3 regions of the Paenibacillus sp. TAB_01 genome follow, and region 2 is predicted to be linked to each of the others. Evidence: riboswitches for the same ligand, from Rfam matches in the RefSeq annotation. Region 2 holds a riboswitch; each other region holds the start of a gene.
The links. Region 2 has a riboswitch for cyclic di-AMP ahead of ACHHV8_RS31535 (C40 family peptidase). Riboswitches for the same ligand answer to the same signal wherever they lie in the genome.
Positions count from the first base shown of each region.

Region 1 (7,866 bases), 5.5 Mb from region 2:
GCGGCGGCGGATCCGATTGTTTAAGACGGAAGCCGGCGCCGCGGACAGCGGGCCGTATGTAATCGATTATTCCAGACGAGGGCGCGTAACAAGCCTTCGTCTTTTTGTTTTGCCGTGAACCCAGGCAATCAGCCAGCCGGCCAGTCCGGGAAAGATAATATAGAAGCCGCCCATCAGGCTGTGCGTCCAGTCACCCAAGTCCATTAATGAAAATCCCATCAGAATACTGTCCATGGAGGCATGGGCGAACAGCACGGTCATAAAGCCGTATTTCAGAAAGGCATAACCGAAAATAAGTCCGATGACGGTAACCTCGACAAAACGGGTGTAAACCGGGTAGATCGGGTACTGCGTATGGCTGAGCGCCCAGATCATGCTGGGGATCAGCACGGCTATAAACCGGCTGCGTACGAGCTTCATAAAGAAGGGGATACCGAACAGTCTGTATACCGATTCCTCCGAGATGGCGGCCGCCCAGGCCATGAGCGGGAAAAAGGCGGGATATACCATATTGAGTACGGAGTCCGACGGATCGTTCACCGCCCACACGTCAAACCAGTGCTCCGCCCCGAAAAACAGCGTCTGCTGTACGCCGAGGATGAACAGGCAGAGCAAGTATCCCTGAATGACCGCGCTGCGCAGCTGTCCGCCGAAGGAGGGCTCGTGCCATAGCGGCCAGGGACTCCAGCCTTTGCGCAGCCACAGCTGCCTGCCGGCAAGCAGGGCAAAGTAGACGCTGACCGCCATGAGGCCGATCAGGATGTTCAAGAACCAGAGATTGAACATTGCCTCCAGCTGGGAGGGGCCGTTCGAGTGCGCGGTGCGCAAGGCCGGCACCATATTGAAGTTATTGGCGATGTAGATCGCCAAAAATAGGGCGGTGAGCAGCAGACCGCGCCGAAAGGTGATTTCTTTGCGGAAGCGGAACACGATGTAGAAGGAGGCCAGCGCCATGATGAGCGACAGCAGCAGGCTGATGCGCGTCATCGTTGCCGCGTTCTTGTCCTGCGCTTCCTGCCATGCCAGGAACGAGGCGGGAATGGCAAAGCTCGCGTGAAAGGCGGCCGCCGAGCCGTTTCTGACGGTGACCGCAAGCTGCAGCTTGGCCTCCCCGATGGCCAGGGATTTGCTTTGATAAACGAAGCGGCTGCTGTCCGCAGCGGCGGAGCCGCTTGGGTGACGCTGCGGGTCCGGTTCGATCCGCTCCCAATCCTTCAGCGTGTAGCCGCGGGATCTCAAGGTCTGCTCGGCAATCAGCTGCGGATCGGCTGGACCTGCAGCCGCTGCGGGCTGTTGGATGCTCCGGGGGATGTAGCTTTCCCAGCCGAGGATGCTCAAGTCGGTAAAATTGACATCAATGTAATAAGTCGTTTTTGACGTATTGTCGTTCACTTCCACTTCATAATAATCAAGCGGATAAGCCCCGAATCTTTGCGCATACGTCCCGGCCAGATCTTCCTTCTGCAAATAGCCGCTGCGGTCGGCATCGGATTGGTACAGGGTGCTGACACGATAATCGGACGACAAAGGAAAGGTTTGGCGGATGAATCGCAGCGCCTGCTGTGCGGCCTGTTCTTTGCTTACCGCAGGGCGATCCTGGAGGGCTTCCAGCCCCGCATCGTTCGATTGAGGGAGGGAGGAGACCAGAACGACGGCCAGATAGAGCACAATCCCGATAACGGCCAGCGGCAGCAGGGGAGATCTTGCGGTCGATTTTATCATAATAGGCTCCTTTGCTTGAGATGGACATGGGGTGAATCTTTATATTGTATTCTGTAAACTTAGCACACATGACATTAGGAAATCCAATGAATCCGAGAGCATAGGCGGGAAAAACGATGAAAAGCGAAGCGGCGGGATTGCCAGTCTTCCCGCAGGCGGACTTATAATCCGATTATCCCCGGATTTCGGCGTACAGCGGCTTTGTGCTTCCTCGTAAAGGGGATTATAATTCATATCAATTGAATACAAAGCCGAATTTCTTTTGAAAACGGGGGAACCATTTATTACAAGGGGTGAATTCGATTCTATCGTCAAGATGGAATTGATAGGGTACCTGTGAATCCGAATCCGTCAGCTAACCTCGTAGGCTTTAAGCAGGAACCTATCATACGGCATTGGGTTTCCAGTGTCTTTTTTTGTGCTCTGAACTTGGATTTTGAGGTGAACCATGAAACTATCGCTGAAAAAAATTGAGCTGACGCCGCCGCAAATTTTAGTCATCGGGTTCGCGGCCATTATTTTGGCAGGCTCGGCACTGCTATCCTTGCCCATCGCCTCGGCGACAGGAAAGCCGCTTTCTTTCCTGAACGCCTTCTTCACGGCAACCTCCGCTACCTGTGTAACCGGGCTCGTGGTTGTCGATACGGGGACGAGCTTTACGCTCTTTGGGCAAATTGTCATCATCCTGCTGATTCAAGTGGGAGGCTTGGGCTTCATGACGATGGGCACGCTGTTTGCTTTTGCCTTGAAAAAACGAATTTCGCTGAGGGAAAGGCTCGTACTTCAGGAAGCGATGAATCAAGGGAGCATGGAGGGCATTGTCCGGCTGATCCGTAAGGTGATCCAATATTCGCTGACGATCGAAGCGGCAGGGGCGCTCATTTTCTCAATTCGCTGGTCATTTGACCTGGGTCAGGCGAAGGGGATCTACTACGGTATTTGGCATGCGGTCTCCTTCTTCAACAATGCCGGATTCGATCTCTTCGGCCCGGTCACGGGGAAATTCAGCAGCTTGACCGCCTATGCAGACGATCCGGTCATCAATATCGTTTCCATGGGGCTCATCATTCTGGGAGGTCTCGGATTCGTCGTCATTTCGGATCTGCTCGATTACAGGAAAAGCAGAAGAAGGCTGTCGCTGCATTCCAAGGTCGTGCTGAGTGCGACCGGCATTCTCATAGCCGTCGGGGCCGTAGTCATCTTCGTCTTCGAGTTTACGAACGCCAAAACACTCGGCACCTTGAGCTGGCAGGGGAAAATATGGGCTGCGCTGTTTCAGTCGGTTACACCGAGAACGGCGGGGGCCAATACGATTGATTTGGCCGGCATGCGGCAGGCCACTCAGTTTTTTATGATCCTGCTTATGTTTATCGGAGCATCGCCCGGTTCTACGGGCGGAGGGATTAAGACGACGACATTTACAACGCTGATAGGTGCAATGATCGCAATGATCCGGGGGAAAGAGGATATCGTGCTGTTTCACTTCCGTCTTGGCAAAGACCGGATTTTAAAGGCCATTACCCTCACGATGATTGCTTTATTTCTCGTTATTTTCGTCGCAATGGTGCTCTCGACGACCGAGGAGCATCCGTTTCTGATGATTTTGTTCGAAGTCACCTCAGCTTTCGGTACGGTCGGTTTAACAATGGGATTAACGACCGATTTGACCGATTTCGGGAAAATTATGATTGCGCTTATGATGTTTGCCGGGCGGCTGGGGCCAATGACACTGGCTTATGCCTTAGGGCCGAAAACGGAAAAGGAATTATACAGATACCCGGAAGGGAAAATTACAATCGGATAGGGGAACATTCGAAATGAAACGTGGGCAGTACGCGGTAATTGGTTTAGGGAGATTCGGATCCAGCTTGGCGGAAGAGCTCGTCAATCTGGGCTACGAGGTGCTCGGGATCGATAAGGACGAGGAATCGGTCGATGAGATGAGCGAGGTGCTGACCCATGTGGTTGTAGCGGACGCAACGGATGAAGAGGTGCTGCGCTCGCTTGGCATCCGCAATTTCGATTGCGCGATCGTGGCGATAGGAGACGATATTCAATCCAGCATCATGGCCGCCATTTTGCTGAAGGATATGGGCGTGAAGACGGTGGTGACCAAGGCGCTGTCGGAGCTGCACGGCAAGGTGCTGCAGAAGATCGGAGTCGACCGGGTGATTTTCCCGGAGCGGGATATGGGGATTCGGGTCGCCCATCAGCTGGCTTCTCCGAATTTGCTCGATTATATCGAGCTGTCGAACGATTACACGATCGTCGAGCTCTCCGTTCCCAAACGGCTGTCGGGACGTACGCTGAAGGAGCTGGACCCGAGAGCGAAGTACGGCTGCAGCGTCGTTGCCATTAATAAGAAGAAAGGGGTTATTATTGCCCCCACGGCGACCGATACGCTTGATGAGCAGGACGTGATGGTCATCATTGGAACGAATGAGCAGATTGAAACGTTTGAGAACGAAGTGATAGGGTAATAGATAAAGCAGGGCACCCGTCTTTGAGCGGGTGTGAAATGTGAAACGGAGTATGCGGTCATGAACAGTCAAGTGGGAGAAATGATTCACCACGTTATCTTTTTATTAATCTTTATACTGGGTCTCGGCATGCTGTCCGGTAAAGCGGCCAGCTGGCTGAAGCTTCCGGATGTCGCTTTGTTTCTGGCGGCCGGGATGATCATGGGACAAGGGCTTCATCTGGTCACGGAAACAAGCAGCTCGTTCACGAATCAGTTCATTCTTACTATCGGTTCGGCGCTGATTTTGTTCGACGGCGGAAGAAATATTCGGCTGTCAGGGTTGAAAAGGGTATGGCTGACGCTGACGCTGCTCAGCATTCCCGGCGTTCTGATCACATGTGCGGTTGTGGCGGCTGCGGCGCATTGGCTGCTCGGCATTCCGGTCTTGCACGCCGTGCTGCTCGGTGCGATCATTTCGTCTACCGATCCCGCGACGCTGATTCCGGTCTTCAAGCAGATCCGGATTCGGACGAAGGTGCGGGAAACGGTTGAAAGCGAGTCCGCGTTCAACGATGCGACAGGCTCCATCCTGACGTTTACGGTGCTGGCTCTTGTAACGGGAGGGCAGACCTTCTCGCTGTCGGCAAGCCTGCTGCAATTTGCGGCGACCGCGTTAGGCGGCATTGCCGTGGGGGCCATCCTGGGCCTTGTTCTGGCGTTTATTACGGGACACTTGAGGCTGGGATGGCTGCGGGATTATACGACGATCGCCTTGGTCGTGACCGCGCTGGGCGCCTATTGGTTCGGGGAAACGCTGCACGTCAGCGGTTTTATGGCGACGTTTACCGCCGGGCTGATTTGGGGAAATGCCGACCTGTTCAAGCTGAATCTGAACGACAAGCATCAGGAGATGCTGCATTTCAGCGAGAATATAACGGTGATCATGCGGATGCTTATTTTCATCCTGCTGGGCAGCCAGGTCAATTTTGCAGTCATTTACGCGAATTTATGGCCAAGCCTGGCCGTTATTGCCATCTTTATGCTCATCGCGCGTCCGCTGACCGTGCTGGCCTGTACGCTCCCCGACCGGAGGGCCGGCTGGAAGCGGAACGAGATTCTCTTCATGTTCTGGGTCCGCGAGACCGGGGTCATCCCGGCCGCTTTATCCGGGATGGTGGCGGGGCTCGGCGTCAAATATGCGGACGTGATCGCTTCGGTCACGTTCCTTGCGGTGCTGCTGACGATTCTGCTGCAGGCGGGAACGACGGCCTATGTCGCAAGGAAGCTCGGTATTGAGGAGAAAAACGGCTAGTTTAGTCCTCCAGCCGGTTAAAATATTGTCTGGCCTTCTCGATAAACCGCTGGGCGGACGGATGATGGACGGCCTCCTCGGTAAACAGCAGGGAGGTCGTTCTTGTCGTCTGCTCCAGCGCGGGGATAAAGCGGATGAACAGCTCGTTATCCTTCATTAAACTGCGGCGCAGATAAGATTCCGGCAGCAGGGTAGCCGTGTGGCAGGTGGAGACGAGACGGATAATGGCTTCGAACGAATCAATCTCCATTTTGACGTCAGGATGGATGTTGTAGCGGTGAAACAATTCATCCATTAAAATGCGGTACCAGGTCCCGCGCGAAAAAAGAATCATCGGAAGCTCCTGAAGATCGTCAATTTCGAGCGACGCCTTATCGATTAAAGGATGCCCGAGCGGCAGCACGAGACAGAGGTGGTCGTCGAACAGCGGGATGCACTTCAAGCCGGGGTGTTCGATCTTGGAGGCGACCAGCCCGATGTCTACTTTTCGTTCTTTGACCATGGGAACGATTTCATGCGTTTTGCCTGTAACAGCCTTTATATCGATTTTCGGGTAATCCTTGGTATAGATGGTAATCAAATCGGGAAGCGTGGATTGTAGAGTCGTTAGGCTGGCCCCGATAATGATACTGGCCGGCTTGCTGTCCGACTTGAATTCCTCAAGCTGGCGGAACAGCTTTCTTTCCGAATGGCGCTGCTCCAGCGCATATTCGTACAATATTTGGCCGGCGCGGGTAATTTCCAGACGTTTGCCCCTGCGCAGAAACAAATCGACGCCGAGCTCTTCCTCCAGGCGCATGATTTTACGGGACAGTGCGGGCTGGGAAATGTTGAGCGCCTGCGAGGCTTTATTCAAGCTCTCCAATTCGACGACGCTCGCGAAAATATCTAGGTGTTCCAGCATGAAAATCCCTGCTTTCATCTATATATGCAAATTATGAATAAGCGATTATAAAAAAACAGCACTTCCATTATAAGCGATAAAGGAGTACGATGTACATGTCACCTACTGTTCACATTTTTTGTCCCTGTCTGCATAAAAATATGTCGATTCATGGAAAATAGGCGTAACGAATCATGTTGACGCTTGTTTCTTGCGGGAGTACAATGAAAAATGGTTTTGACCGACATGTGAACAAAGCTACATATTGCTGAGGGGGGAAAGGATTTCAATGTTTCGTAATTCGTATTTTTCACGCAAGCTGCATTCATTGCTTGGTGTCATTCCGGTCGGTTTCTTTCTGATCGAGCACCTGCTGACGAACTATTCGGCTACGAAAGGCCCGGAGAAGTTCATGGAGCATGTGAATTGGCTGCACGACTTGCCGCTGATGCTTCTGCTTGAGATCGTGGGCATCTGGCTGCCGCTGCTGTATCACGCGGTATACGGGCTCTACGTAGCTTACACGGCGCGCAATAATGTTTCCAACTATGGTTATTTCCGTAACCAAATGTTTTTCCTGCAAAGGGTAACGGGCGTGATTACCTTCTTGTTTATCGCGTTCCACTTTTTTCAAACACGGCTTCAAATCACGTTTGGGCTGCCGCAGGAAGAGATCGGCGTACAGATGCACAGTATTGCTTCGAACGGGTTGTTCTTCGTTCTGTACTGTATTGGCATTGTGTCCGCCGTATTCCATTTCAGCAATGGAATGTGGTCTTTCCTCGTAAGCTGGGGTGTGACCATCGGTCCGCGGGCACAACGTGTATCCACTGTTATCTGGATGGCCGTATTCGTTGTTATGTCCATCATGTTTATCATGTCTTTGAGCGCGTTTGTCGATCCGCAATTCCAGAACGTGCCACTGAACGCGAAAGGTTAAGGAGGAGTGAACTACAATGGCTAATTCAAAAGTAATCGTAGTCGGTGGAGGTTTGGCCGGATTAATGGCTACCATTAAAGCCGCTGAAGCCGGGGTTCACGTTGACCTGTTCTCGCTGGTTCCTGTGAAACGTTCCCACTCGGTCTGTGCGCAGGGGGGAATTAACGGAGCGGTAAACACGAAAGGCGAAGGCGACTCCACTTGGGAGCACTTTGACGATACCGTGTACGGGGGCGACTTCCTGGCTAACCAGCCGCCGGTTAAAGCAATGTGCGATGCTGCGCCGGGTATTATCCACTTGATGGACCGGATGGGCGTTATGTTTAACCGTACGCCGGAAGGCTTGCTCGATTTCCGTCGCTTTGGCGGTACGCAGTATCACCGGACGGCATTTGCAGGGGCAACGACAGGCCAGCAGCTGTTGTATGCGCTGGACGAGCAGGTTCGCCGCTGGGAAACGGCCGGCTTGGTAACAAAGTATGAGCATTACGAATTTATGGGCGCAGTCATCGACGACGATGGCGTATGCCGCGGCGTGAGCGCGCAAA
Region 1 covers NZ_JBIFNP010000001.1:967,727-975,592, forward strand. Annotated here, with positions in the region: partial or broken gene uvrC (excinuclease ABC subunit UvrC) at 1-24, shown strand, start outside; gene ACHHV8_RS04760 (CPBP family intramembrane glutamic endopeptidase) at 67-1,722, opposite strand; cyclic di-AMP (ydaO/yuaA leader) riboswitch at 1,962-2,107, shown strand; gene ACHHV8_RS04765 (TrkH family potassium uptake protein) at 2,171-3,526, shown strand; gene ACHHV8_RS04770 (potassium channel family protein) at 3,540-4,202, shown strand; gene ACHHV8_RS04775 (cation:proton antiporter) at 4,263-5,495, shown strand; gene ACHHV8_RS04780 (LysR family transcriptional regulator) at 5,497-6,396, opposite strand; gene ACHHV8_RS04785 (succinate dehydrogenase cytochrome b558 subunit) at 6,668-7,318, shown strand; partial or broken gene sdhA (succinate dehydrogenase flavoprotein subunit) at 7,335-7,866, shown strand, end outside.
Region 1: another riboswitch for cyclic di-AMP. It lies ahead of ACHHV8_RS04765 (TrkH family potassium uptake protein); the one in region 2 lies ahead of ACHHV8_RS31535 (C40 family peptidase).

Region 2 (7,866 bases):
TGGCACGTAATGTTTCCAAGCCGCTCAATGAAATGAGCGCTGTGGCCAACCGGATTTCGGCAGGCGATCTTTCGGTACGCAGCCAAGTGCTGCACCGTCAGGATGAGATCGGGCAGCTGAGCGCCGCCTTCGCGCGAATGAGTGAGCATATGCGTCAAATGATCGAGAATATTAACGGACATGCCCAGCTGGTTACGGTATCTGCAGAACAGCTGAAGGCGAGCTCGGGCGAGATGCAGGAGGCGTCGGCGCAAATTGCTTCCACCGTCAAAGAGGTGGCGACAGGCGCGGATCAGCAAACGATGACCATGGAAGAGACATCCCGTTCCATGGAAGAGGTAGGCGCCGGGATCAGCCGCATGGCGGAGAGCGCATCGACGATTGCAGAGTCGGTAGAATGGACGAAGCAGCAGGCCGAAAGCGGCGAAGCGTTCGTGCAGAACACGGTGCAGCAGATGAGTTCGATTCACTCCTCGGTCCATCAAACGGACGAGGTCATCTCTCAGCTGGAGAGCAAATCGAACCAGATCGGCAGCATTGTCCAAGCGATCCAGGAAGTCGCTCACCAGACGAACCTGTTGGCGCTGAATGCGGCGATTGAAGCGGCGCGTGCCGGTGAGCAGGGCCGGGGCTTTGCCGTTGTAGCGGCAGAGGTCCGGAAACTGGCAGAGCAGTCGAACAGCTCCTCGGAGGAAATCGGCCAGCTGCTGCACGAAATTCAGTCGAACATTCGGGATTCTGGCGAAGCGATGAGCAGAGTGAAAACGGAAGTCAGCACGGGCATCGAGCTGGTGAAGGAAACGGAGCAAAACTTCGAACAAATTCTGAAGTCGACTTCGCATATTGCGTCTCAAATCCAGGAAATGGCCGCTACCTCCGAAGAAATTTCGGCAGGCGCCGAGCAGATCACTGCGGCCGTCCAGCAGGTTGCTTACATAGCGAAGGAAACGGCGGTTTCCTCACAACAGGTGTCCACATCGGCGGAGGGCCAATTGCAAACGACCGGAGAGGTTCAATCCTCCGCAGAGTCGCTTTCCGAGATGGCCGATGAAATGCAGCGTCTGCTGTCGCAGTTCAAGATTGCCTAGCGCAGCTTGGCTAACAAAGGCAAGGCACGAAAAAATCCCGTTCCATGTTACTCCAACAGGAACGGGATTTTTTATATGTTAATTGATTCATACCGGTCTCTCCGCGGGTAATTATCCACTAGAGAGTCCTGTACAGAAAGAAGACCTTCAGCTTGTCCGGACGTGACGGGTCGCGGAGCTTGAGCGCTGAAGGCCAATGAGATAAGGACCATTCCATTGAGTTGTCGTTCTAGAGAGTCAGTCGGAACCGAGATATATGAATCGGCTTGCAGGCTCCCATTAGGAATTGTCGGTCATCAGCTGATCGTACTGATCGTCCGACAAGATCCGTTTTGCGGTTACGTAACGCTTCGCATAGTAAGATTCACTAAGGCTCGTAATCGTAACCCCTTGGTTGGTGGCGGAATGATACATCTTTCCGTCCCCTACATAGATGCCCACATGCGAAATTCCTTTGCCGCTCGTATTGAAGAATACGAGATCGCCCGGGCGAAGCTGATCCTGGCTGATTGTTGTGCCAAGTGTAGCTTGTCCTGCCGAAGTATGAGGCAGATCAATGCCAAACTTGTCGTACACATAGGAAGTATAACCGGAGCAGTCGAAGCCTTTGGTGGTTGTCCCCGCCCATTTGTATGGCGCTCCGAGCTCTTCGTTGACGGCTTGGCTTAAAGGCGTCTCGGCGAAGGCGCTTCCTACTTGAACGCTGCAAAACAATGCCAAAGATACGGCAAAACCAAAAAACCTTTTCAATGAAATTTTCCCCTTCCGGTGCCTACGAGGTTAGCTTAAGGGTTCGGTTGAAGGTTCCCTATGATCACTCTGTTGCGAGATCAATTCACCCGGGATGTGGATCCCCCGTTTTCCAATCTGTGGAAATTCGGCAATATATACGTTTTTTGTGTGTCGAATACAATAATTCGAGCTTTACCGCATTTTTCCTTCCGTTGTCACACAAAATTCACAAGTATAAGTGAAAAATTGAAACCTTTTGAAGAAATAGTGCGAAACCGCACCATAATAAGGCTTTCTTCAGCGGTCGGGGCTGGAAAGGCCATTGACGGTAGGGAAGCACGGACTGCATTTTCGACAAAATTTTTCGAGATTTGACATAGGGAAGAGAGGGAAATGAGGAGCATACATACCGTAAGCGGTAAGACCGAATGTGCGGACTCTGGACATTGGCGGAGGATGTCGTATCCTGTTCTGTAGAGGCGGGGAACGTTCGATCCTTCTGCCGCAAGAGACGGCGCATGAAGCGGAGGAAGGGGCTGAGCACGCTGTGAATATAGTGCGGCTGGCGATTGCCGGATTTATTACGCTGTTATTTATCTACCGGTTAGGAAGATATCGGCTGCGGCGATACAATATGGAGCATTTTGGATTGTCGGTGATGGCATTGCTGATGGTCTGGGGTACAACGCTGCAGGCTTGGCTCCGCGTGGCGCTGATGGGCTTCTTCGGTATGCTGGCTGTGCTGTTCCTGATTCTGTGGATTATCGGCAGACGCGGCGATGCGACGGAGCCTCCGGGCTAAATGGCCCGGTATTTAGTCCGCCCATGTACGCTTCATCCGCAGGACAGCATATAGTCGGTGATCCGTTACGAACCCAAAAAAGACTCGGAGGCCCCAATAAAGGGACTAGGAGTCTTTTTGATGTGGATGGATGTGCGGCCCGGAGGCCTTCCTCTTTTTGAGGCGGGGCTCAATTGCTTTTGACGTCCCAGAGGGCGTACTGTGTTGTGATGGCCCACATTTTGCAAAACATATGAATCAAACGATACACCTGGTACCCGAGCAGCGTGGCGAAGCCCGCCCAGATCATGGCCGAGGTCATGACCGCCGCAGAAATAAGAAGCGTAGCCAGAAGGATGAAGGCGGCGAGCGGCAGCGCGGTCGGCGTATTGCGAATCAGGAGCAGGATAGAGTAGGATAAGGGCCTGCCGCTCACAACACCGAACTGCAGGTACATGAACAACGTCTGCAGCACAAAATTATAGAGCAGAAAGCCGCCGAGCAGAGGCAGCACGGTCCAAGCAAACCCTTCAAGCGACGTATGGCTCTGATAGCTGCTGACGACTTTGGCATAGAGGAAGTAAAGCGGCGCCAGCGTAAGAGCGATCTGGACAGTGTACAGCACCAAAAAGGGAAGCGTGAGCTTGCGTATTCCGCGTACAAACCGGTAGCCGGCATTCAGCTCCTGGTGATGGAGAGAGTAGTAGACTCCGGCATTGAGCAGGGGGGAGAACAGCATGCGTGCAGCGAGCAGGCCCAGCCCCCACCATAGATAGGAATGAATAAGATCGGTCTTCGTCAATTGGAACTGCCCTTCGATCCAGAATAGCTGCACAGCTTCGCGGGAGAGCTCTTGCCCGGGGTACCGGTGAAGCAGAGGGACGGCGACAGAGCGGATCAGTTTATACAGCAGAAGGCCCCACAGCAAATTGTAGATAAACAGCGTGCAGACTGCAAAAGGCTGGTACCAGGCCATAGCCAGGCCGGTTTTGACTAACTTCCACATAGCGAGCTTCCCTCCCTCACCAAGCGACCCATTCGAACAAGGTCTCCATGAATTTAACGACGCCGAGATTCCAGCGTACGGACAGCTTCGGATCGATGTTTGTTTTCATAAAGCTGTTAATCCGTTTATTCTCAAGCACGATAGTATGCTGCGGATCTATGGCCACCCAATCGATAGGCGATTGATGCATCAGCTTGAACTGGACGTCCGCATCTATACCGTCCCAGGTTTTATCGATTTGCGAGCCGTCGGCGAAATGGAACCGGATCGGCACCGTATGGTACGTGCCGCCATGCTTTTGAATACGCACGGTATTCTCAAACAGGCTCTGCCCATCGGACACCACTTTCTTCGACTGAATGCTCGTCACCCCGTAATCTACCATGAGACCGCTGTACACATACTGTTCGAAAAACTCCTGCCAGCTCGTCTTCGTCGTATCCTCAAGCACCTTTTGAAAATCGGTCGTCGTCGGATGCTTGAACTTCCATCTCTGAAAATATGTTTTCATGACGCGGTCCATCATCTCGGTGCCGATCTGGCGCTCGATCGATTTCAGCACCAGCTTGGCGCGGGTATATACGTTCTCCGCATATTGGCCGTCCGGTCCGTAATTCCAGGAGTCCTGCTTCAGCGCCTCCGGCGATGTAATATAGCTGGATTCGACCGTCAGGTTCGATTTCACTCCGTATTCGAGCTCCATCAGCCGGTCTTCGGCATAGGAGGTGAAGCCTTCGTCGAGCCAAGCTTCCTCGAACTCGTTGCTGGCGACCATACCGTACCAGAATTGATGGCCGATTTCGTGGACAATGACCCGTTCCAGCTCCAAATCCGGATTTTCCTCGGAAGCTCCCCAGCCCGTAATCAGGGTCGGATATTCCATCCCCCCGGCGCCGTTCCCGTTATCCGGAGGAATCACGATGGACAGCGTCGAGTACGGATAACTGCCGTACCACTGGGCATAGCGGGCGAGCGCTTTTTTGGCGGCGGTCATATAGCGGTTCTTCAGCTGCTCATGCTTCGGATCGAGATACAGCTTGATTCTGACGCCGGGGATTTGCTGGGTCGCATAAGGCTCTTCATAATAGATGAAGTTGGGCGATGCGGCCCAAGCGAAATCATGCACGTCATCGGAGTAAAAAGCGTATGTCTTGATCTTGCCGTCATCGGCGGGCGGCTTCAGGGGAAAGCCGGTGGCTGCCACCGTATAATTCGTCGGTACCTTGATCCGCACATCGTAGATGCCGAAATCGGCGTAAAACTCCGAATTGCCGTGGTACTGATGCAGATTCCAGCCTTCGACCGTGCGTCCTCTGACGCCTACAGGCTCATAGACAGCCACCTTGGGGAACCATTGGCCGGCCATGACGAAATCCCCCGCATATCCCATCCGGGCAAACACCGCGGGCAGCTTGACCTGAAACGAAGAGTTGAGCGTAATTTTCTCTCCCGGATTGACGGCCTTGGGAAGAGGCACCTTGATCAGCGTATGGTCGTTTTTATTGGCATCATCCGGCTGGACATATTCCATCTTGCCTGCGAGCTCCTCACCGTCGAGCGTCTTGATGCTGCTGACCGTCATATTGCCGAAGCTGCCGTCCGGGCTCTTGTCGTTGCGAAGCCTGCCGCCCGATTCCTCCATAAAGGTAGATTTCTTCGACTCGAAGGCGTTCGGGTACAGGTGGAAATACAGCTCCTGCACCGGAAGGCTTCCGGGGTTTTTCCAGGTCAGCGAAGAGGTTCCGTTCAGCAGCTTGCCCTCGGCGTCGAGCTCCACATTCAAATGGTATTCCACAATGCGGTTGCTGAGCGGCTGGGGAGCGGGCTTCTCTACGGGCTTGGCCGGCAGACTGGGCGGCGCAGGCGGCTGGGCCGGAGCGTTCGGAGCGATGACACGCGCAGAAGCGGGCTTGGCCAGCTGGAGTCCCAGCGAAGAGCCGTCGGCAAACGATAAATCTGTGGCAAAGTTTTGAAAGCTCGGTTCCCCTTTGAGGGAGGGCGATGTCATGGTGACGGGCCGGAGCGGAATGGAGCCCAGGGTGGAATAGGGGGCGGACTCGGCCCGTGGGCCGGCTGGCTCCAAGGCATCCTCCGATGCGGTGCCTGCGCCAAGCAGGGCTTGGCTGACAAACGTGGCTCCGCCGGCTAGTACAAATAAGAAACACCATTGCGCAAGTCGGTTGCCGAATACTTTTTTCATCTATTTTTCACCCCGTTGACAAGCATCTACAGCATGTATATGTCGCCTGTCCGAGGATTATTTCTGTCCTGTCCAAAAAGAGTTGGAGGCGGCGGGAGGGCCGCACCCGAAATTTTTTTCGTTATGACTGGAAATGACCTGCCGGTATTCGCTACAATAAAAAGGATGAACGCATAAATTTAATAAATTGGATGGTGCCCTCGATGGATATAAATAACAACCAACCGGCAGACAAGCCGAAGAAGCTGAACGCGCTGAATATTGTCAGCGGGAAAGTAGAGCATAAGGGATTCGGCGCAGGCTCGATCGATTTAAGCCAGCTGTCCAGCGTCATTATAGACGGAGATGAGGCGTACCTCGATATGGGGGCGCTGCACGCGAAGAGCAAGGTCGAGAAGGGGATTAAATTTTCCGTGAACAAGGAAGACGTGCCGAACGGCCGCACCTGCTTTATCGTATGGGTAGCAGCGGACCGGAAGGAAAGCGGCATGTATTACGCGGGGGTGACCTCCTGCGAGATGCAGGTCGATCCTGAGGCGCGGCGCGGCTGGAAAATTCTTGCCGACCATGTGAACCGGATGGATTACGCGCTGAAGCGCCGCATTATGGTGGAGAACCTGGGAGCGCACGAGAAGGCGGTCTTGAAGAATCTGCTTATGGAGCATAACCCGGCGATGTGGGAAAACTCCAACGACGATTTGAAAGAGGCTTTGGCGTAAAAATATGTATATTATGTGACGTCCATTGTACAATTCCGTGGCTAGGATGTATACTAATGCCTAGTATATGCAACATATACTAGGACAGCAAAAAGGCAGACCCCGAGGTCTGCCTTTTTGTGTTGGTCTGAGAAGGGCGGTCCGGCTTAACCGGACTGCCCGTTCTTAACATGATACAATTTATAACTTTTCGGGGTCCCCGCAAAGTACCTGAGTCCGCCTCGAAGCATAAATCTCACTTTGTGGGGTTATTTTTATCCTTCAGACCGCGGTACCTTCCGGTCCGCAGCTCTTGAACGTAGGGAGCTAACGCAGGCATCTGCGCCTGCTCCGCAAGGCGGACGGCAAGCTCGATGTCGTACGGCACGCGGATCAGCTGGATGGAGAAAGCCGCGGGCGCTGCGCTTCCCTCAACCCCCTCCAGTACGGCATAGGAGGCTTGAGGCATATCGAGCGGATTGCCGACGCTCCCCGTATTGAACAGGGTTCGGCCCTCCAGGTTCTGCACATAGGCGTTATGGATGTCCCCATAGCCGACGACGTCGGGAAGCCGCCCTCCATCGGGCGTGCCCGTCTGCTCCGTATGGTCGAACATGGCCAGGCGGTCTTCCATCGGCGCCCACGGCTGCACCCTTGTATACACGCTGACAGGAGAGGCATGGAACAAGCGGATGGTTCTGCCGCTCATCAGCAGCTCGTGCGAGAAGGGGAGGGTGCCCAGCCAATGCAGCCGCTCCGCCCCAAGGCGGCGCTGATGCCACAGCAGATCCTCGTGCTCGGTAGGCTGAGCTACAAGGTGATCCCAGTTGCCCATCACAACCGTATCGCATAATGCCCGGATCCGGTCTACCGCCGCTTCCGGCTGAGGGCCTTTGCCGACCAGATCGCCGAGACACAGCACCTTGGTCAGTCCCCGCAGGCGGACATCCTCGAGCACCGCGTCAAGTGCCGGAATATTGCCGTGTATGTCCGATAGGACAGCTATTTTATCCATCATTACAGCCCTCCTCCTTTCATCGTTCCCCAACTATCTTTTCCAGCCAGCCGGCATTATACAATGAAAAAGCCCAAGCCGGTTGTCAGCAGCGTGTAAAAGAAGGAGCAGACAGCTCCAAGGACAACGCCGCGGCGCCAGATTTGTTTCGTGGTTGGTTCGGGAAACAAGTAAGAGACGACGGATGCAATCAAGGAAATGACCGCATACGTCAGCAGATTGATCAGATCGTGAACCGGCCACAGCGAATCTCCGATGTGGAACAGCTCGACAGGGGCCTTGCTGAAAAAAGTAACGAACCAAAGCGTAGTCGAAAAAAAGACGAGCGAGCTTGCGGCATAGCCTG
Region 2 covers NZ_JBIFNP010000001.1:6,445,759-6,453,624, reverse strand. Annotated here, with positions in the region: gene ACHHV8_RS31540 (methyl-accepting chemotaxis protein) at 1-1,088, shown strand, start outside; gene ACHHV8_RS31535 (C40 family peptidase) at 1,368-1,838, opposite strand; cyclic di-AMP (ydaO/yuaA leader) riboswitch at 1,843-1,981, opposite strand; gene ACHHV8_RS31530 (hypothetical protein) at 2,368-2,622, shown strand; gene ACHHV8_RS31525 (hypothetical protein) at 2,792-3,607, opposite strand; gene ACHHV8_RS31520 (M1 family metallopeptidase) at 3,624-5,807, opposite strand; gene ACHHV8_RS31515 (YwhD family protein) at 6,011-6,526, shown strand; gene ACHHV8_RS31510 (metallophosphoesterase family protein) at 6,762-7,520, opposite strand; gene ACHHV8_RS31505 (hypothetical protein) at 7,577-7,866, opposite strand, start outside.

Region 3 (7,866 bases), 1.4 Mb from region 2:
CCTCAAGCCGCTGGAGAGGGTGGTCCCATATGAAGGGCTTCGATAAAGAGAAACCGGAGAAGCTGAAGCTGCATGGCATGGGCTATCCGCTGGCATCGGAATTTTTCCGCAATTTAGGGTGGAACGGCTTCAAGCCTGACCGGCATATCAAGCGCCTGTTCGCCTATTGGTACGACGTAGATCAGATGATTCCGGAAGCGGACATTCGCTTTTACACGGATCGGATCGGCAGCCAGAACAAAGAATTGACGGATAACATCCGCTATTCCCTGATCGGGCATAAGGTTTCGCCGGAAGGCGTCAGATTTTCCGAGGTAGACCATCTGCTGTGGGCGCTCGGGGCTTACGTCATGAAGAAAGGAAAAGAGCAGCCGCTTGGCTCGTAAAATAAAATAGGCGGAGTAACACGCATAGTGTGTGCCTCCTATCATAAACTATACCTATAAACGCAGCAAAGAGGCCGACCCGCGCAGTACGGGGTCAGCCTCTTCTTGAATACATCGATTTTTGCAAAGCAGGGATATCCGCTTAATTTGCGATAAATTCTTGAACCCATTCGCCGTTGTAGTAAGCAACGCCGATTTTAGTATAATTCGGGCTCAAAATATTTTCACGATGACCTTGGCTGTTCATCCAGGCTGTCATAACCTCTTGCGGGTTACGCTGGCCTTTCGCGATATTTTCGCCGGCATAGGTGTAAGAAATACCGAACGATTTCATCATGTCGAACGGAGAACCGTAGGTCGGGGATGTATGGTCAAAATAATTGTTCGTATACATGTCTTTGGCCTTCACCAGCGCGACATTCGTCAAAGAGCTGTCGCTTGTCAGCGGTTTAAGACCTGCTTTTGTACGCTCTTGATTTACCAGATCCACCACTTGCCTTGCATAGGAAGCGGAGTCGCTGCTTGTTGTTCCTGTTCCTGCATTATTTTGCGTATTTCCGCTGTTCGAACCATTGCCGCTTGTGCTGCCCGCAGGCGTTCCCTGGTTGGAGCTGGAGCTGCCGCCAGCTGTATTGCCGGATGGCGTTCCGCTGTTCGTATGACCCGGTGCCGTGGAAGCTTGTCCTTTTCCGCTTGCAGGCTTGCCGTTGTTGTAGCCGGTGCTGCCTTGGAACGGATACTTCAGTACGGTTGCTCCCCAATAAACATTGGCATTGGACAGATTCAAGCTGCCTTTCAGCAGAGTCGAAAGATCTACGCCATATTTCTGCGCAATCGCATTGACATTGTCACTATTTATAGTAACAACAGCTGGAGCAGCGGACGCCGCACCTACGCTGAGTACGGGAGCGAGCACGAGTGCACCTGTAATAACGAATTTTTGTAAACGATTCAAAACGATCCTCTCCTTTTTTCGGCCTGCGAGGTTAGCTGACGGATTCGGGTCAAAGAGCAAGCACCCGGTCACTAATACGTGACTTCACCCCATGGTAGGATGGTTCCCCCACGCTTCCTTGGGAAGCTTCGGCCTGGCTTATTTTTTTGCCCTCTTATTCTATCACTAGTTTTGATAGATTTCATGACACAAAGTCTTCCAATTCGAAAAGAGCAAGGAGGTTTGCAGTATGGGGAAGCCAAAAATTTTACAAATTTTATCCATGTACCATGAGGCCGGAGAAGCGATTTTGCGGCAGGGAGCGGAGGTGGTGGTGACGCAGGAAACGGACGAGGCACGTTTATGCGGGCTGGTGAAGGACGTAGAGGCGATCGTTCTTCGCGCTCCCGCCCGGATGACACGAGCCGTTCTGGATGCGGCTCCGAAGCTGAAGGTGGTTTCAGGAGCGGGTGTGGGGCTGGATAATATCGATGTCGGTTACGCTACGCTCAAACGGATTCCGGTGCTGCACGCCCCGGCGGTCAACAGCGTATCGACGGCGGAGCATACGGTTGCGCTGCTCCTCGCTTTAAGCAAATCGCTGATTCCTTTTCACAGCGAAATGAGCAGGGGAAACTATAATTCCCGCATGCTGATTCCTTCGATAGAAGTAAAAGGAAAGCAGGCGGGGCTGATCGGGTTCGGCAGTATAGCGAGGGAGGTGGCCAAGCGGCTTCGCTTCGGTCTGGACATGAAAGTGGCCGCCTGGGTGCGCAGCTATGATGAGGCTAAGCACGGCCAGGCGGCCAAAGAACTGGAGGTCGAGATGACGACCGACCTGGATCGATTGCTGTCGTCATCGGATTTCGTATCCATACATATTCCGCTGAATGCAGCGACGCGCGGAAGCATCGGCAGGCCGCAATTGGAGCGGATGAAGCCGAGCGCTTTTCTGATCAACACCGCCCGCGGCGGAGTATTGGTCCAGGACGACTTGATCGCAGCTTTAAAGTCCAAGCGGATTGCGGGCGCCGCCCTGGATGTCTTCGACCCGGAGCCGCCGCCTGCGGAGCTGGAGCTGCTGCGGCTGCCCCATGTTATCGTCACGCCGCATGTCGGAGGGACGACAACGGAGTCCAACTACGTGATGGCTACAACCGTCGCCCGTCAGGTGCTGGACGCGCTGGCAGGCAGGAAGCCTGCTTATATCGCCAATCCCCAGATATGGCCCTCTTAATCCTCCAAGCTCTGCCGCTTATAGCAGGCTGCCGGTAACGATACAATCAGGCATTCCGTTTGGTTACGGTATACAGGCGGCTCGTTTCTTCCCAAATCTCGCCGGGCTCGAGAGAGAACAGACCGATCTCATCCGCCGGAAGCTTGGACATTGGCGCGTTCACCAGACTGACCTGCGGCTCGGGGCAGAAGAAGCCTTCCGTCGCGTTGTTATTCCAAATCATCCACTGCTTGTAGGAGGTACCGACATCGTATACGAGGGTTACCTCATTGCGGTTGTCGGTCAGCTCCATCCGGTTGCGGCCGTTTTGCGGCTCGGATGTGTAATGATTGTCCATAGGCTCGAAGAACGGGGACAGGCCGCCTTGTTTCATCAATTGCTCGTCCGCTGTCAACGGCTGGAATTCGCCTGTCGGCAGCATCCGCTCGTTCAGCGCCCAACGATTGCCGATCGTCATTTTAAACGTGTAGTCGCCCGCCGTACTGTTGGCAGCGAAGGGAGCGTTAATTGACGTATGGAATGCGAGCAGGCAGGGCATAGTATCCTCTCCGTCGTTGCGGATGAACAGCTGCTGGTGCAGTCCGTATTCATTCAGCGTGTAACGAAGCTTGACCGTGAAGGAGTGCGGAAGGAAGGCATGCACCGGATGGCCCGGCTGCACTTTCTGAACCAGCGTGACGAAGCTGTCCCGCTCATCCGCTCCGAATTGCTCGACAGTCCATGGAATGTTATGTAAAAAGCCATGCAGATGATTTCCTGTGCTGGGCTCATTGACCGGAAATTGATATACTTTGCCGTTCCATGGAAAATGGCCGTCTTCATACCGGTTAGGCGGAAACAGGAAAGGAATGCCGTGAATGATAGGCTTTTCTTTGAACGACTGCATTTCTTCCGGGGCAGGCTCATGCAAAAAACGGAATTGGCGAACGTTGTCGCGGAAAGCGATCAAATTCGCTCCGATAGCAGGCAGAACGATCGCTTCATACCGGTCCGCCTGCAGATAGACGGCTTGCTCCCCTTGATAATCGGCTTCATAGGCTTTGGGTGCGGTTGTTGTGCTCATAGCTTCTCCTCCTGAGACTAGTAAATGGCAAGATAACCCTACATATTATAGCATGGAAACGCCATCAAACCTATGGCGTCCTAAGGGATAAGCCGATAGACCCAGGAGGATTTAAGGGAAATATGTCGAATTTTGCGTCAAAATGTGGGATTACGGTCGTACTAGGCGTATAATAGGATTGACAAGAAATGGCTGTTCAGTCCATCCGTTGTCCTGATCAAAAGATGGAGGGGGTCAATGAAGGGGTCTCTGCGCGTAAAAATCATGATGTTATTTGTTGCGGCGGCAAGCTTGGCACTATCCTTGGCGGGGGTGAGCAGCTATCAGACGGCCAAGACTCCGGTTCTTCAGTCACGGCAGGCTCATGCGCAGCTTATGATGCAGAAGCAGTCGCAGGCGCTATCCGCCTGGTTGAGCGAACGGCTTGCGGAGCTCAGCCTGCTGAGCCGTACGGAAATGATCCGTTTCGGCAGCGATGAAGCCAGGCTCGATTATTTGAAGCAGGAGCTTGTGCGGACCGGGGGCCATTATGTTTCGTTCGGCCTAAGCGACCTGGACGGCAGGCTTCTACAGGTGAACGGAGCGGATTTCGGTATTGCGGCGGATCCTTCCTTTGCCGGTAACGGGAGTGGCTCCGACGTCGCTTCGAATCCTTTTACCGTCGCATTCGCTCAGCAGCAGCCGGTCATTGCCATTCAGGTACCGGTTTATGACGACGGTTTTCAAATCCATGAAATACTGCACGCATACGTGTTAGCGGAGCAGGCGGTTGAACGGTTTGCCGGGGAAAAAAGCGCCCCGGACGACGATAGCTTCGTCCTGTTTCAGGAGGATGGAAATATTTTGTACCCTAACCCTCCCGACCGCAAGGACAAGACCTATTTGAATATCGGAGATGCCCGCTCCCCTTATCAAAGCATTGCGTCCGATTATCCGGAGCATTCATCCGGGCTGGCCGAGACGAAGCTCGAGGGGCAAACGCACTTCATCGCGTATTCCGAGGTGCCTGGCACCGACTGGTATCTGGCTGCGGATCTTCCCGAAAAGGCGCTCGGGGAGCCGCTTCGGAGGCTGCTCTGGAAGACAATTCTCACGATGACGCTGACCGGAGCCGCGCTCGCCGTTATCATGCTCGTTATTATGAATTATATGTTAAAGCGATTGCGTCGAATTCTAAACATAACGGAACGTGCGGCGGGCGGCAGCCTAAGGGTGGAGGCTGCAGATTCCCCATCCCAAGATGAAATCGGGGCTTTGGCACAATCCGTCGATGATATGGTCGGCAGGCTGAGTCCGATGATCGAGCGTCTGAATGCCATCCTTAATCAGAATGATTATGCGGTTATTGTCGTCGATCCCGGCTACAAGGTCACATACTTCAACCGGACGGCGGAGAAGATTCTCGGCTATGCGGCGGAAGAGGTTCTTTATAAAAAAACGTTGTTCTTATGGCACGACGAGCAGGAGCTGTTCAAACGGGCCGAGCGTCTATCGATCGAGCTTGGCGAACGCGTGCCGCCGGATATATCGGTTTTTATGACAAAGCCGCTTCGGCCTAATCCGGAGGATGATCAATCGAACCTTCATCCATAAGAACGGAGCGCGTTTTCCCGTCAGTTTGAGCATTAGCCCCATGCGCGATTCGAACGGCCTTGTGACGGGCTTTGTCGGCATTGCCCGCGATATCAGCGATTATAAGCAGGCTGAAGAAACGCGCAACCGGCTGCTCAGCATCCTGGATGCGGCGAAGGATTTAATCGCTTCCGTAGATGACAGAGGCCGTATTTTTTATATGAATCCCGCAGGGATGGAACTCTTGGGTATCGATGAGCTGAGAGAGGATACCCGGAATACGAAGCAGTATTTCGACAGCTTCGAGCTCGCTCAATTCGTTGCAGGGCTGGAGCATGTGTCCAAAAAGGGTTACTGGGAGCACGAAACGGTCGTCCGCACCCGCAGAGGAGAGCAGATTCCGATGTCCACCATTCTGGTGGCTCATAAGGACAAGCAGGGGAAGGTTTATTATTCTGTCATTGCCCGCGACATTCTTGAGCAGAAGCGCACGCAGAGGGAGCTTGTGGAAGCGAAGCGGGCCGCGGACCGGGCGAATGAAGCGAAGAGCCGGTTCCTCGCCAGAATGAGCCATGAAATCCGCACGCCGTTGAACGGCGTCATCGGATTTTCCCAGCTGCTGCTGCGTGCCGGTGTGAATGGAGGGCAAAGGGAATACGCGAACAAAATTATTTCTTCCTCTCAGATGCTGCTGCGTATCGTGAACGATATTCTGGATTTCTCCAAGGTGGAAGCAGGGAAGCTGGAGCTGGAGCGGACACGGTTCAGCCTGAACGATACGGTGCGTCATATTAGCGATATGATGAGCGTGCTTTTGGGCAAGGAAGCGGTGGAAGTATTTATAGATACGCCGGAGGAGCTGCCGGAAGCCGTGATCGGGGCCCGGCCCGGCTGGAACAGGTAATGCTGAACCTGTGCGGCAACGCCCTGAAGTTTACGAAAGAGGGAACGATTGTAGTCAAGCTGGCATGGATTCGGCAGCAGGCGGACGAGGTATGGATAGAGTTTGCCGTGGAGGATACGGGAATCGGAATAGAGCCCGCGCAGCTTAACCGGCTTTTCGAGCCGTTCAGGCAGGCCGACGAATCAACCAGCCGCAAATACGGGGGCACCGGTCTCGGGCTGGTCATTTCAAAAAATCTTATCGAGCTGATGGGCGGCACGCTGGAAGTGCAGAGTCAAGCGGGCGCCGGAAGCCGCTTTGCATTCCGCCTTCCGTTCGAGCCGGCAGACGCGGCAAACGGCGGAAGTATGCCGCCGCCGGAGGCCGCAGCTCCCGATTCCGAGCATGCGTACCCGAGCTGTACGACGGTGATCGAACCTCCCGTCAATGTACTGCTCGTTGTGCCGAACGGAATGATCCGCAGCCGGATCGGCGCGATACTGGAAAGCTTTTCGCTTCATGTGACCATGGCGGGCTCGTGGGAGGAAGCGCGCATACTTTTGCAGTACCCCGCTGCGCGCCATTATCATCTGGCTCTCCTCGATATGGAAGCGGAAGATATGTACGGGATTGAAACCTGGCTTGAGTTTCATGAGCTGCTCTCGCGGGCAGGCACGATCGCGATAGCTGTGACGACTGCCTACGGCAGAGAAGAGATATGGAGCATGCCGCCGGAGCAGCGGCCCGACTGGATTCTGGTCAAGCCGTTGTACCGGCTGGCCCTCTATCAATTAGTTTGTGCGGCATTGGAAAAAAGACAGCCGCTTTCGCCGGAACCGGAAGCCGTTCTTTCGCCGCCGCCGGCAGAGAACCGGGAGGCCGGAGGCAGCATTGTACTGGCGGAAGACAATGAAATGAACCGGCAGGTGGCTGTAGAGATGCTTCGAAGCGAAGGCTACAGCGTGACGGCAGTCCCTGACGGACTGCGCCTGCTCGAGCTGCTGGAGCATCGCCCCGGCGGGTGGGAGCTGATTCTTATGGATATCCAGATGCCGGAGATGGACGGTTACGAGGCGGCGCGGCTCATTCGTGCCGATCCGCGGTTCAACAAGGTGCCTATCGTAGCTTTGACCGCGAACGTGCTTCCGGAGGAACGGGAGGCGTGCTTTGCGGCGGGAATGAACGCGGTGCTGAACAAGCCCGTAGACATGAAGGAGCTGGCCGCGCTGCTCCCTCGCGGGCAGCGCGCGGACGCTGCGGTTTACCCGGATGCGGAAACCGCGCTTCCCAAGCTGTATGGGATTGACGGCAGGCGGCTGTTGGAGCAATTGAAGGGCAACCTGCCGATTGCCCTTCACCTTTTAGATAAATTCCGGAAGGATTATGCCCATTTTATTATGGAGCTTTCGGAGCTTATCCGGCAGGAGGCGTGGGAGCGCGCAGAGCGTAAGCTGCACACTTTAAGAGGGGTGGCGGCAAATTTGGCGGCAGATCGTTTATTCCAGGCAGCCGGCCGGATGGAAGCTCAGCTCCATGAGAAGAGCGCCGGAAACTGGGAGCAGGAGCTGTCCGGGATCCGGCAGGAGATGGAACGGATTCTGCTTTCACTGGGACCGGCCGGAGCCGATGCAAGCGGACAAGAATAGTGAATACCTCTGCAAAAGGTGGGCTTTGATGTACAAAGTATTTATTATCGAAGACGATTCTTTAATAGGAGACATGCTGTGCATGTATTTGTCCGAGGAGGGCTACAGTGTGGAGCGGGCGGAGAACGGTGGGGCGGCCATGGCT
Region 3 covers NZ_JBIFNP010000001.1:5,045,458-5,053,323, reverse strand. Annotated here, with positions in the region: gene ACHHV8_RS24580 (hypothetical protein) at 1-386, shown strand, start outside; gene ACHHV8_RS24575 (CAP domain-containing protein) at 529-1,341, opposite strand; cyclic di-AMP (ydaO/yuaA leader) riboswitch at 1,347-1,485, opposite strand; gene ACHHV8_RS24570 (hydroxyacid dehydrogenase) at 1,571-2,557, shown strand; gene ACHHV8_RS24565 (aldose 1-epimerase) at 2,604-3,620, opposite strand; gene ACHHV8_RS24560 (cache domain-containing protein) at 3,858-5,213, shown strand; gene ACHHV8_RS24555 (PAS domain S-box protein) at 5,188-6,096, shown strand; gene ACHHV8_RS24550 (hybrid sensor histidine kinase/response regulator) at 6,096-7,721, shown strand; gene ACHHV8_RS24545 (response regulator transcription factor) at 7,750-7,866, shown strand, end outside.
Region 3: another riboswitch for cyclic di-AMP. It lies ahead of ACHHV8_RS24575 (CAP domain-containing protein); the one in region 2 lies ahead of ACHHV8_RS31535 (C40 family peptidase).